Regions from separate parts of the Streptomyces sp. NPDC091682 genome, predicted to be linked through region 3. Evidence: riboswitches for the same ligand, from Rfam matches in the RefSeq annotation. Region 3 holds a riboswitch; each other region holds the start of a gene.
The links. A riboswitch is a leader RNA that binds a small molecule or an ion and turns the genes downstream of it on or off. The one in region 3 is predicted to bind cobalamin.
Positions count from the first base shown of each region.

Region 1: linked by a shared signal. The riboswitch ahead of ACIQK6_RS22870 (ribonucleoside-diphosphate reductase subunit alpha) and the one ahead of metE (5-methyltetrahydropteroyltriglutamate--homocysteine S-methyltransferase) in region 3 are both predicted to bind cobalamin.
Region 2: linked by a shared signal. The riboswitch ahead of ACIQK6_RS04610 (CoA-acylating methylmalonate-semialdehyde dehydrogenase) and the one ahead of metE (5-methyltetrahydropteroyltriglutamate--homocysteine S-methyltransferase) in region 3 are both predicted to bind cobalamin.

Region 1 is NZ_JBIVTH010000010.1:44-3,979, forward strand. It holds gene ACIQK6_RS22860 (Uma2 family endonuclease) at 76-660, opposite strand; gene ACIQK6_RS22865 (GNAT family N-acetyltransferase) at 739-1,236, shown strand; cobalamin riboswitch at 1,281-1,410, shown strand; gene ACIQK6_RS22870 (ribonucleoside-diphosphate reductase subunit alpha) at 1,553-3,931, shown strand; gene ACIQK6_RS22875 (ribonucleotide-diphosphate reductase subunit beta) at 3,931-3,936, shown strand, end outside.
Region 2 is NZ_JBIVTH010000002.1:40,956-44,891, reverse strand. It holds gene ACIQK6_RS04615 (acyl-CoA dehydrogenase family protein) at 1-959, opposite strand, end outside; gene ACIQK6_RS04610 (CoA-acylating methylmalonate-semialdehyde dehydrogenase) at 956-2,455, opposite strand; cobalamin riboswitch at 2,660-2,845, opposite strand; gene ACIQK6_RS04605 (short-chain fatty acyl-CoA regulator family protein) at 2,934-3,936, opposite strand, start outside.
Region 3 is NZ_JBIVTH010000014.1:9,462-13,397, forward strand. It holds gene metE (5-methyltetrahydropteroyltriglutamate--homocysteine S-methyltransferase) at 1-1,913, opposite strand, end outside; cobalamin riboswitch at 2,091-2,320, opposite strand; gene ACIQK6_RS28835 (hypothetical protein) at 2,536-3,099, shown strand; gene ACIQK6_RS28840 (FAD-dependent monooxygenase) at 3,195-3,936, opposite strand, start outside.

The sequences.
Region 1 (3,936 bases), on a different contig from region 3:
CGGGGGGGGGGGGGGGGGGGGGGGGGGGGGGGGGGGCCCCCCCCCCCCCCCGGGGGGGGGGCCCCTCGGCCGTGGTCAGCGCACCCAGTCCTTGAGGGGCTCGGTCGGGAGGGTGATGCCGACGGGGTCGGGGAGCTTGACGTCCTTGCCGAAGGGGACGGTGCGGACGGTCTCGTACCGATGCCCGTCGGGTTCACTGTGGACCGAGACCTCACAGCTGTCCCTGTCGATCAGCAGATAGACGGGAATGCCGGTCTCGGCGAAGGCCCGCGGCTTCTCGATCCGGTCACGGCGGTCGGTGTCGGAGTCGTACGAAGTGACCTCCACGACCATCAGAACAGCGTCCGGGGCAACCCACTCGCCCTGCGCCTTCATGAAGCCGCTCGGCGCCAGGACCCCATCCGGCCGGGCACGCCCATCGCGATACTGCTGCACCTGCAAACCTTGCTCGCCATAGAGGAAGAGCTCAGGACGATGCTGGATGCAGATGCGCATGAGCCACTCGATGATCAGTCCGTGGTCCCCGTCCGGCACCGCCTTAACCCCCAGCTTCCCATCGATGAATTCCAACCGCAGCCCCTCCACCTCTCTGGCGCCTATACGCGCGAGGGTCTCGAACTCCTCGGTCAGCATGTGGGGGCGGTCGGTCATCACGGTCATGCCTCGCTCACCTTCCTCGACGGTGCTGCTTCCGACGATAGCGCCGGGCGTGGACACCCGTCCTGCACACTCGACCGCATGGACATGGTGATCAGAACGGCGGTGCCCGCCGACTACGCGGAGCTGGGCGAGATCACGGCGCGGGCCTACCTCGCCGACGGGCACCTGGACTTCAACGAGGACGACGCCTACCTGAACGTGCTGCGCGACGTGGCCGGCCGGGCCGCCCGGGCCGAGGTGCTCGTCGCCGAGCGGGACGGACGGTTGCTGGGCGGTGTGACGTTCGCCGCTCCGGGCAGTCCGCTCGCCGACGTCGCGGCCCCCGACGAGGCGGAGTTCCGGATGCTCGCGGTGGCCCACGAGGCGCGCGGCCAGGGCGTCGGCGAGGCTCTGGTGCGGGCTTGCATCGAGCGGGCGCGGGCCGTGGAGGGCGTGCGCGGCCTGGCCCTGTCCACCCAGCGCAGCATGGCCGGCGCCCATCGGATCTACGCGCGCCTGGGCTTCGTACGCACTCCGGGGCGGGATTGGGCGCCGATCGAGGGCCTGACACTCCTCACTTACCGGCTCAAGCTGTAGCCACGCCGACACTACATGTGGGGGTTACCGCACAGGGCCGCCCCCACATGTATGCTCATGCCTGCTGTCGCTGCAGGGGAATCCGGTGCGAATCCGGAACTGTCCCGCAACGGTATGAAGTGTCCGGCTACCGGACGCCAAGTCCGATGACCTGCCGACAGCGCGCCCGGCTCGACCGAACCGGGTGCCGATTCGTCCGGGCCTCGCGGTTGGGCCGGTGGACGCCATGCGGGGTACGCGTTCTCGTCGCGCCCGCGTGCGCCCGCTCGCGCCCCGCCCCGCCGATGACCGGGCCGAGCGAGGGAGAGCTCCCGCCGTGACCATCGCGCCTTCCGCACCGCGCGCCGAGTCCACTTCTGGCGACAACACCGAGGGCCCGGGGGCCACGCTGCTGCGTACCCTCACCGAACTGACGGCGGACCTCCCCGACACCGACCCCGGCCGGGTCGCGGCCTCCGCGCTGCGCGGCCGCAGCTCCGCGGCCGACGACGCCGAACTGCGCGGGCTGGCCACGGAGGCCGCCGCCGGTCTGATCTCGGAGGACCCGGCCTACTCCCGGCTCGCCGCCCGCCTGCTGACGCTGGCCGTGCGCGACGAGGCCGCGAGCCAGGGCTCCACCTCCTTCTCGGCCTCCGTCGAGGTCGGCCACCGCGAGGGCCTCATCGCCGACCGCACCGCCGAGTTCGTCCGCACCCACGCGGCCCGGCTCGACTCGCTCGTCGAGCTGACCCTCGCCGAGGGCGCCGACGACCGCTTCGGCTTCTTCGGTCTGCGCACCCTGCACAGCCGCTACCTGCTGCGCCACCCGATCACCCGTCAGGTCATCGAGACCCCGCAGTACTTCATGCTGCGCGTGGCCTGCGGCCTGGCCGCCGACGAGAGCGTCCAGGCAGTGGAGGAAGTGGCCTCGCTGTACCGGCTGATGAGCCGCCTGGACTACCTGCCGTCCTCCCCCACGCTCTTCAACTCCGGCACCCGGCACCCGCAGATGTCCTCCTGCTACCTGCTGGACTCCCCGCTGGACGAGCTCGACTCGATCTACGACCGCTACCACCAGGTCGCGCGCCTGTCCAAGCACGCCGGCGGCATCGGCCTCTCGTACTCCCGCATCCGCGCCCGCGGTTCGCTGATCCGCGGCACCAACGGCCACTCCAACGGCATCGTGCCGTTCCTGAAGACCCTCGACGCCTCCGTCGCCGCCGTGAACCAGGGTGGCCGCCGCAAGGGCGCCGCCGCCGTCTACCTGGAGACCTGGCACGCGGACATCGAGGAGTTCCTGGAGCTCCGCGACAACACCGGTGAGGACCAGCGCCGCACCCACAACCTGAACCTGGCCCACTGGGTGCCGGACGAGTTCATGCGCCGCGTGAACGCAGACGCCGAGTGGTCGCTGTTCTCCCCGGCCGACGTGCCCGAGCTGGTCGACCTGTGGGGCGACGAGTTCGACGCCGCCTACCGCAAGGCCGAGGCGGACGGCCTGGCCCGCAAGACCATGCCGGCGCGCGACCTGTACGGCCGGATGATGCGCACCCTCGCGCAGACCGGCCAGGGCTGGATGACCTTCAAGGACGCCTCCAACCGCACGGCGAACCAGACGGCCGAGCCGGGCACCGTCGTGCACTCCTCGAACCTGTGCACCGAAATCATCGAGGTCACCAACGACGGCGAGACGGCCGTCTGCAACCTCGGTTCGGTCAACCTGGGCGCGTTCGTCGTGGACGGCGAGATCGACTGGGAGCGGATCGACGAGACCGTCCGCACGGCCGTCACCTTCCTCGACCGCGTCGTGGACATCAACTTCTACCCGACCGAGCAGGCCGGCCGCTCCAACGCCCGCTGGCGCCCGGTGGGCCTGGGCGCGATGGGCCTCCAGGACGTCTTCTTCAAGCTGAAGCTGCCCTTCGACTCTCCCGAGGCGAAGGCCCTGTCCACCAAGCTCTCCGAGCGCATCATGCTGGCCGCCTACGAGGCCTCCTGCGACCTCGCCGAGCGCAGCGGCCCGCTCCCGGCCTGGGAGCAGACCCGTACCGCCCGCGGTGTCCTGCACCCCGACCACTACGACGTCGAGCTGAACTGGCCGGAGCGCTGGGATGCGCTGCGCACCCGCGTCGCCGAGACCGGCATGCGCAACTCCCTGCTCCTGGCCATCGCCCCGACGGCCACGATCGCCTCGATCGCCGGCGTGTACGAGTGCATCGAGCCGCAGGTCTCCAACCTCTTCAAGCGCGAGACGCTCAGCGGTGAGTTCCTCCAGGTGAACGGCTACCTGGTGGAGGAGCTGAAGCAGCTCGGCGTGTGGGACGCCCAGACCCGCGAGGCGCTGCGCGACTCCTCCGGCTCGGTCCAGGGCTTCGGCTGGATCCCGGCCGAGGTCCGCGAGCTGTACCGCACGGCGTGGGAGATCCCGCAGCGCGGTCTGATCGACATGGCGGCGGCCCGTACGCCGTTCCTCGACCAGTCGCAGTCGCTGAACCTGTTCCTGGAGACGCCCACCATCGGCAAGCTCAGCTCGATGTACGCGTACGCCTGGAAGCAGGGTCTGAAGACCACCTACTACCTGCGTTCGCGCCCGGCGACGAAGATCGCCCGCGCCGCGCAGGCGGCCACCCCCGTCGAGCTGCCGCAGGCGGTCGCCGACGCCGAGGCGCTGGCCTGCTCCCTTGAGAACCCCGAGTCCTGCGAGGCCTGCCAGTAATGAGC
Region 2 (3,936 bases), on a different contig from region 3:
ATCGCGCACAGCTGCGGGGCCAGCGGGTCGCCCCGGTCCAGCGCGTCGGCGGCCTGGCGGACCAGGGCGCGGGCCGCGGCCAGCTCGGTGGCCATGTCCGCGAGCCGGAACTGCAGGGCCTGGGCGTCCAGCAGCCGGGCCCCGAAGGCCTCCCGGTCGGCCAGGTGCGCGAGGCTGCGGTCCAGCGCGCTCTGCGCACCGCCCAGGGAGCAGGCGGCGATGCCGAGGCGACCGCCGTTGAGGCCGTTCATGGCGATGCGGAAGCCGTCGCCGTCGGCGCCGAGCCGCCGATCGGCGGGGACGCGGACCCCGTCGAGGACCACCTGGCGGGTGGGTTGGGCGTTCCAGCCCATCTTGCGCTCGTTCGGACCGAAGGAGACCCCGGCATCCGCGCGTTCGACGACGAACGCGGAGATGCCGCCCGGGCCCTCCCCGCCGGTGCGGGCCATGACGATGTAGACCTCGGAGGCGCCGGCGCCGGAGATGAACTGCTTGACCCCGGTCAGCACGTAGCCGTCGCCGGTGCGCTCGGCCCGGGTGCGCAGCTGGGCCGCGTCGGATCCGGCGCCGGGCTCGGTCAGGCAGTAGCTGCCCAGCGACCGGGCGGAGCACAGGTCGGGGAGCCAGCGGGCCCGCTGGTCCGCGTCCCCGTACCGGTCGATCATCCAGGCGACCATGTTGTGGATGGAGAGGTATCCGGCGATGGAGGGGCAACCGGTGGCGAGGGTCTCGAAGACGAGGACGCCGTCGCTGCGGCTGAGGCCGCTGCCGCCGTGCTCCTCGCGGACGTAGACGCCGCCGAGCCCGAGGTCCGCCGCCTTGCGGATCACGTCCAGCGGGAAGTGCTTGTCCTGGTCCCAGGTGACGGCGTACGGGCCGAGCTGCTCCTGGGCGAAGTCGAGGGTGACTTCGGCGAGGGCGAGCTGATCGGGGCTGAGGGTGAGGGTCACCGGGCTCATCCCATCGTCGGGATGGTGAAGCTCGCGCCCTCCTTGGCCCCGGAGGGCCAGCGCGAGGTGACGGTCTTGGTGCGGGTGTAGAAGCGGATCGAGTCGGGGCCGTGCTGGTTCAGATCGCCGAAGCCGGACCGCTTCCAGCCGCCGAAGGTGTGATACGCCACGGGGACCGGGATCGGCACGTTGACGCCGACCATGCCGGCGCCCACCCGGCGGGTGAAGTCGCGCGCCGTGTCGCCGTCGCGCGTGAAGATCGCGACGCCGTTGCCGTACGGGTGCTCGGTGGGCAGCCGCAGGGCCTCCTCGTAATCGGCGGCCCGTACGACGGACAGCACCGGGCCGAAGATCTCCTCGCGGTAGATCCGCATCTGCGGGGTCACCCGGTCGAAGAGGGTGGCGCCGGCGAAGAAGCCGTCCTCGTGTCCGGGCAGGGTGAACCCGCGGCCGTCCACGACGAGTTCGGCGCCTTCGGTGGCTCCGATGCCGACGTAGCGGTTCACCCGGTCGAGGGCGTCCCGGCTGACCAGCGGCCCGAAATCGGCCTCGGGGTCGTCGGAGCGGCCCACCCGCAGGGTGGCGATCCGTTCCTTCAACTTTCCGACCAGGGCGTTCGCGGTCTCCTCGCCGACGGGGACGGCGACGGCGATGGCCATGCAGCGCTCGCCCGCGGAGCCGTAGCCGGCGCCGATGAGGGCCTCCACGGCCTGGTCGAGATCGGCGTCGGGCATCACGATCATGTGGTTCTTGGCGCCGCCGAAGCACTGGGCGCGCTTGCCGTGGGCCGCGGCGGTGGCGTAGATGTGCGCGGCGATCGGGGTGGAGCCGACGAAGCCGAGGGCTTGCACGCGCGGGTCTTCCAGGAGGGTGTCGACGGCTTCCTTGCCGCCGTTGACCACATTGAGCACGCCGGGCGGCAGCCCGGCCTCCAGGAACAGTTCGGCGAGGCGCAGCGGTACGGAGGGGTCGCGCTCGGAGGGCTTCAGGATGAAGGAGTTGCCGCAGGCCAGGGCGGGCGCGGCTTGCCACAGGGGGATCATCGCGGGGAAGTTGAAGGGGGTGATCCCGGCGACCACGCCGAGCGGTGAGCGCAGGGAGTGCACGTCGATCCCGGTGCCCGCGTTGTCGGTGAACTCGCCCTTCAGCAGGTGCGGGACGCCGGCGGCGAACTCGACCACCTCCAGACCGCGTTGCAGGTCACCGTGGGCGTCGGCGACGGTCTTGCCGTGTTCGCAGGACAACAGCCTTGCGAGGGAGTCCCGTTCGCCCTCGACCAGCTGGAGGAAGCGCAGCAGGACGCGCGAGCGGCGCTGCGGGTTCCACTGCCCCCAGTCGGCCTGCGCCTCCTCGGCGTTCGCGATGGCGGCCTCGGTGTCGGCCCGCCCCGCGAGCGGGACGCGGGCCTGGACGGAGCCGGTGTTGGGGTCGTACACGTCGGTGAAGAGTCCGGAGGATCCGGTGGTGTGCTTGCCGCCGATGAAATGGGTGAGTTCACGGACCATGGGTGCCTGCTCTCGTCAGGTTGGATCCGGGGATGGCACGACCGACCGGCGGACGGCACCCGATCGGGTGCGCCGCTGGGGAAGGCCGTGGGACTGGGTCGAATGGGACGACCTACGAGCGTGCGAACGTGTGCGCGCGCTCCGCCGGATCACCAGGGTCGTGGGTACAAACCGGTGCCATGCGTGTCTGCTCCATCCTCGTGGACAACACGGAACATCCGCGGCCGGTATCCTGACTCCCGGATCCCCGCGTGCCGCCCGCCTTCCCGACAGACCTCGTCAGTGGCGTGTGGATGGCAGCACACTCCCCGGTCACAGTGGCGGGACCGTGCCGGTTTCTCACCGGCTTCCCTGCACCGCGGACCTTGTGCCACGAACATATAGTTGGACGTCCTAGTAAGTCCAGAGCCGCCGCCGCGCGCCTTCCGTCCGGCCGCGGCGGCCGACCTGTCGTGCCGCCCGTGGGCCTGGCGCCCGCTCAGTTCCGTGCCGGGACGTCGTTCCTGGTCACCGGGTACGGGATGAAGGTGCTGCTGTTCTCGTCGACGGCCAGCGCCCGCCCGAGCGGCGGCACGGCCCGCTGCGGACAGTCGAGGCGTTCGCAGAGGCGGCAACCCATGCCGATGGGGGTGGCGGCCGCCGCGTTGTCGAGGTCGAGTCCGTCGGCGTACACGAGCCGCGAGGCGTGCCGGATCTCGCAGCCGAGCCCGATCGCGAAGGTCTTGCCCGGCTCGCCCCAGCCGCCGCGGTGGCGGGTGACGGCCCGGGCGGTCCACAAGTAGCGCTGCCCGTCGGGCATGGCGGCCACCTGGACGTGGATGCGGCCGGGCGCGGCGAAGGCCTCGTAGACGTTCCACAGCGGGCAGGTGCCGCCCGCGCGGGAGAAGTGGAATCCGGTCGCGGACTGCCTCTTGGACATGTTCCCGGCCCGGTCCACTCGGACGAAGGAGAAGGGCACCCCGCGCAGCCTGGGCCGTTGCAGGGTGCTCAGCCGGTGGCAGACCGTCTCGTAGCCGATCCCGAAGTGGTCGGTGAGTCGCTCGATGTCGTAGCGGAACTCCTCGGCGGCCGCGTGGAAGGCGCGGTACGGGAGGATGAGCGCGCCCGCGAAGTGGTTGGCGATCCCGATCCGCGCGAGGGCGTGGACGGGGGTGCCGGGCTCGAAGTCCTCGGCGGCCAGCCGGTCCAGCTCGTCCCCGTACTCGATCAGCGCCAGCTGGGTGGCCATTCGGAACGCCTGCTGTCCCGGCCGGAGCCGGTTCGACAGGTGCAGGACCCGGGCGGCGGGGTCGTAGTGGTGCAGCCGGTCGGAGTCCGTGGCCGTCCGGATCCCGTGCCGGTCGCCGAGCCGGCGGGTCAGCGCGCGGATGACGTCCCCCGGGCGGATGCCGATCTCGACGGCCAGGTCTTCGGCGGCGACATCGGTGTCGTGGAGGTAGTTCTGCCGCCGGTAGAAGAACTCGCGGATCTCCTCGTGGGGC
Region 3 (3,936 bases):
GCCCAGGCGAGGTAGGCGGCGTGGTCGGCGGCCCGCAGCGGGAGGGTCTCGCGCAGGGCGGGTTCGTCGACCTGGATGACCGGGGTGCCGGCCGCCTCCAGGTCGCCCACCTCGTCGCGCAGGGCGAGCGCCACCTGGCGGGCGGTGTCGCCGAGTGGCTGGTCGTCGCGGACGAAGGACCAGGCGAGCATGGTGACGGGGCCGGTCAGCATGCCCTTGACCGGCTTGGGCGTCTGCGACTGGGCGTACGTGGTCCAGCGCACGGTCATCGGGTCGGGGCGGGAGACGTCGCCGGCCAGCACGGGCGGGCGGACGTAGCGGGTGCCGTAGGACTGTACCCAGCCGTGCTGGGTGGCCAGGTAGCCGGTGAGCTGCTCGGCGAAGTACTGGACCATGTCGTTGCGTTCGGGCTCGCCGTGCACCAGCACGTCGATGCCGGCCTTCTCCTGGAAGGCCAGGACCTCCCGGATCTCGGCCCGGATGCGGTCCTCGTATCCGGCGGTGTCGATGCGCCCGGCCCGCAGGTCGGCGCGGGCCGTGCGCAGTTCGGTGGTCTGCGGGAACGATCCGATCGTGGTCGTCGGAAGCAGCGGGAGACCCAGGTGCGCCCGCTGGGCGGCGGCCCGCTCCGGGTACGGCTGGGCGCGCCGCCCGTCCGCGTCGGTGACGGCGGCGGTGCGGGCCCGGACGGCCGGATCGTGGGTGAGGGCGGAGCCGGCGCGGGAGGCCAGGTCGGCCCGGTTGGCGGCGAGTTCGGCGGCGATGGCGTCCGTGCCGCGGGCCAGACCGCGGGCGAGCGTGGCGACCTCCGCGGTCTTCTGGCGTGCGAAGGCGAGCCAGCGCCTCACCTGCGGGTCGACGTCCCGTTCGGCGGTGGCGTCCAGCGGCACGTGGAGCAGGGAGCAGGAGGCGGCCACGTCCACCCGGTCGGCGAGCCCCAGGAGGGTGCCGAGGGTGCCGAGGGACTTCTCGTAGTCGTTGATCCAGATGTTGCGGCCGCCGACGACACCGGCTACGAGGCGCTTGCCCGGTAGGCCCCCGACGGCTGCGAGGTCCTCGAGGTTGCCGGCCGCGGCCTCGGTGAAGTCCAGGGCGAGACCTTCGACGGGGGCCTTGGCCAGTACGGGCAGGGCCTCGCCGAGCCGGTCGAAGTAGGAGGCGACGAGCAGCTTGGGCCGGTCGCTCCGGCCGCCGAGCTCCCGGTAGGCGCGGGCGGTGGCGTTCAGTTCGGCCGGGGTGCGGTCCTGCACCAGGGCGGGCTCGTCCAGTTGCACCCACTCGGCTCCGGCGGCGCGCAGGTCGGCCAGGACCTGGGCGTAGACGGGCAGCAGCCGGTCGAGCAGGGCGAGCGGGTCGAAGTGGGCGCCGACGCCGGGGGCGGGCTTGGCCAGCAGCAGGTAGGTGACGGGGCCGACCAGGACCGGGCGGGCGGTGTGGCCCAGCCCGAGCGCTTCCTGCAGCTCGGCGACCTGCTTGGTGGAGTCGGCGGTGAAGACCGTGTCCGGGCCGAGCTCCGGCACCAGGTAGTGGTAGTTGGTGTCGAACCACTTGGTCATTTCCAGCGGCGCGACGTCCTGGGTGCCGCGCGCCATGGCGAAGTACCCGTCGAGGGGGTCGGCCGCGACGGCGGCGCGGTGCCGCTCAGGGACAGCGCCGACCATCACGCTGGTGTCCAGCACGTGGTCGTAGTACGAGAAGTCACCGGTCGGCACCTCGGTGATGCCGGCGTCGGCCAGCTGCTGCCAGTTCGTCCGGCGCAGTTCGCGGGCGGTTTCCCGGAGGGCTCCGGCGTCGTTGCGGCCCTTCCAGTAGCCCTCGACGGACTTCTTCAGTTCGCGGTTGGGGCCCTGGCGGGGGTAGCCGTACACGGTGGCCGCGGTGGGCCGTCCGGCGGCGGGGGTCGTGCGGGTCACGGAACTCTCCTTCGCGAGCGTTCTCCTGTGGACCCGGTGGGGCCGAGGGCGCGAAGGGATGACGGACCGGGCGGATACCGACCGGATACGGGTGCGTGCGGCTGCACGTGCCCGCGGTCGTCCGCCTGATGTGTCGCCGACCCGCCCACGAGGTCACCGGGATTTCCGTGCGCGATCGGTCGCGCACGGGCAACGGGCAGGTCTTCGGACTCGCGGGCGCGTCCCGTCGTACGGATGCCGTACGAGACTCCTACTGGCCGTCGCTTCCCAGACCCGTCCGGGTCCAGTGCGTATGACGGCGGTCGTTCCCGCTCACCGCTGCGGGGCAGTCCCGGATTCCCACCGGGTTCCCTCTTACGACGCATCCCGCCTGGCGGACGGGGCGAACCAGCTGCCCGGCCAGAGTAGACGGCGTTGCCCGCCGGCGTGCGGAGTTGTCCGGCATCCGGATGGTGAAGTGAGACTCCTGAGGGGCGAAATCCAGCCATGGAGTGAATTGCGTCACTGCGGCGCGAGTTGTGTCCCTCTTGTCCGTTTACCGGATCGAACTGCCCGGTAAGGGCGCTACGTTGCAGCTCCCCGCATCGAGATCGCTCGACGACCACCGGAAGACCGAGGAAGTATGGCTACACCGGTCCCCCGCACCCCACGCGTCCGCGCCCTGACACCCGGCGTCGTGCGTGCCGCCCTGGTGTCCGTGCTGGCATCCGGCGCTCTCACCGCCTGTGCCGCCGACGAGGAGCTGCGGTACGCGACCGACTACGCGAACCACGAACCGCTGGGCGTGGTCGGGTACCCCACCTCCGAGTCCCTCAAGATCACCCAGAGTCTGGTCTGGCGGCTCGCCGACGGCAAGGCCGAGGAGGTGGAGTCGCTCGCGGCCGACCCCGATGACGCGAAGGGGGACGTCGAGCGGACCGCGCGGAACTGGATCCGGTCCTTCCACGAGGGGGCCAAGGGGAAGGTCACCGCCGAGTTCTACGACGAGGGGTCCGTGCGGCAGGTCGTCGTCGTGTACTTCCACGACACGGGCCAGACCAAGTCGTTCGTGGTGCGCCTCACCGGAAGGGCCGGAGAGGACGGCTGGCGCGTGACCATGCGGGAGCCGGATCCGAAGGAGGCCTCGGCCACCCCCGACTGGGTTCCGAGGACCCCCGGGGGCCTCGGCTCGAAGACGGCGCGATGACCCGGTCCGGCATCACCACGAGGTGAAGGGCGCCGCCCCGCGGATCACTCCGCCGGACGGCGCCCCCGGTGCCCGCGGGAACGGGAGCGGCCGGATCAGGAGCGGTCCAGCAGCGTGGTCAGGACCTCGTGGAGGACCGCTGCCGGATCCGCCACCGCCTGCGCCGAACGCCAGGCCACGAAGCCGTCCGGGCGGACCAGGATCGCGCCCTGCGCCGTCGTGCCGTGCACCTCGGTCCAGTCGGCGCCGTTCGCCGGGATCAGATCGGCCTCGGGGCCGGTACCGATCGCGTACACGTCCAGGGGAACGCCCAGCAGTTCGGCGACGGACCGCCCCGCGGCACGCCACGGCGCGTCCTCGGAACACAGCAGGACGAAGGAACGCTCGTAGAGGTCCACGGTGGACTTCGGCTCCGGGTCCCCCGGACCGCAGAGCCACATGTGCGGTGCGCGACTGCCCGGATCGCCGCAGAGCCGCATCCGTTCGGGCACCACGGACTGGTCCGGGTCGGCCCCCAGCACCGCGCCCCGGTTGTAGCGGTAGCCCATGGCCACGGAGAGGACCCCGCCCTGTCGACCGCCGCCGCCGATGCCGGGCACGGACGCGGACCCGGAGGCCGGCGTGGACGTGGGCTCGGCGTCGGGCTCGTACCCCGGGTGGCTGTGCTCCGCCGAACGCGCCGAGGCGCGCTCGCTCGTCGCCCGGGCCACCGGCAACCGCTCGGCCTCGTAGGTCTGTAGCAGCCCCGGCCCGGCCGAACCGTCCAGCACCGCGGCGAGCTTCCAGGCGATGTTGTGGGCGTCCTGGATGCCGGTGTTCGAGCCGAACGCCCCGGTG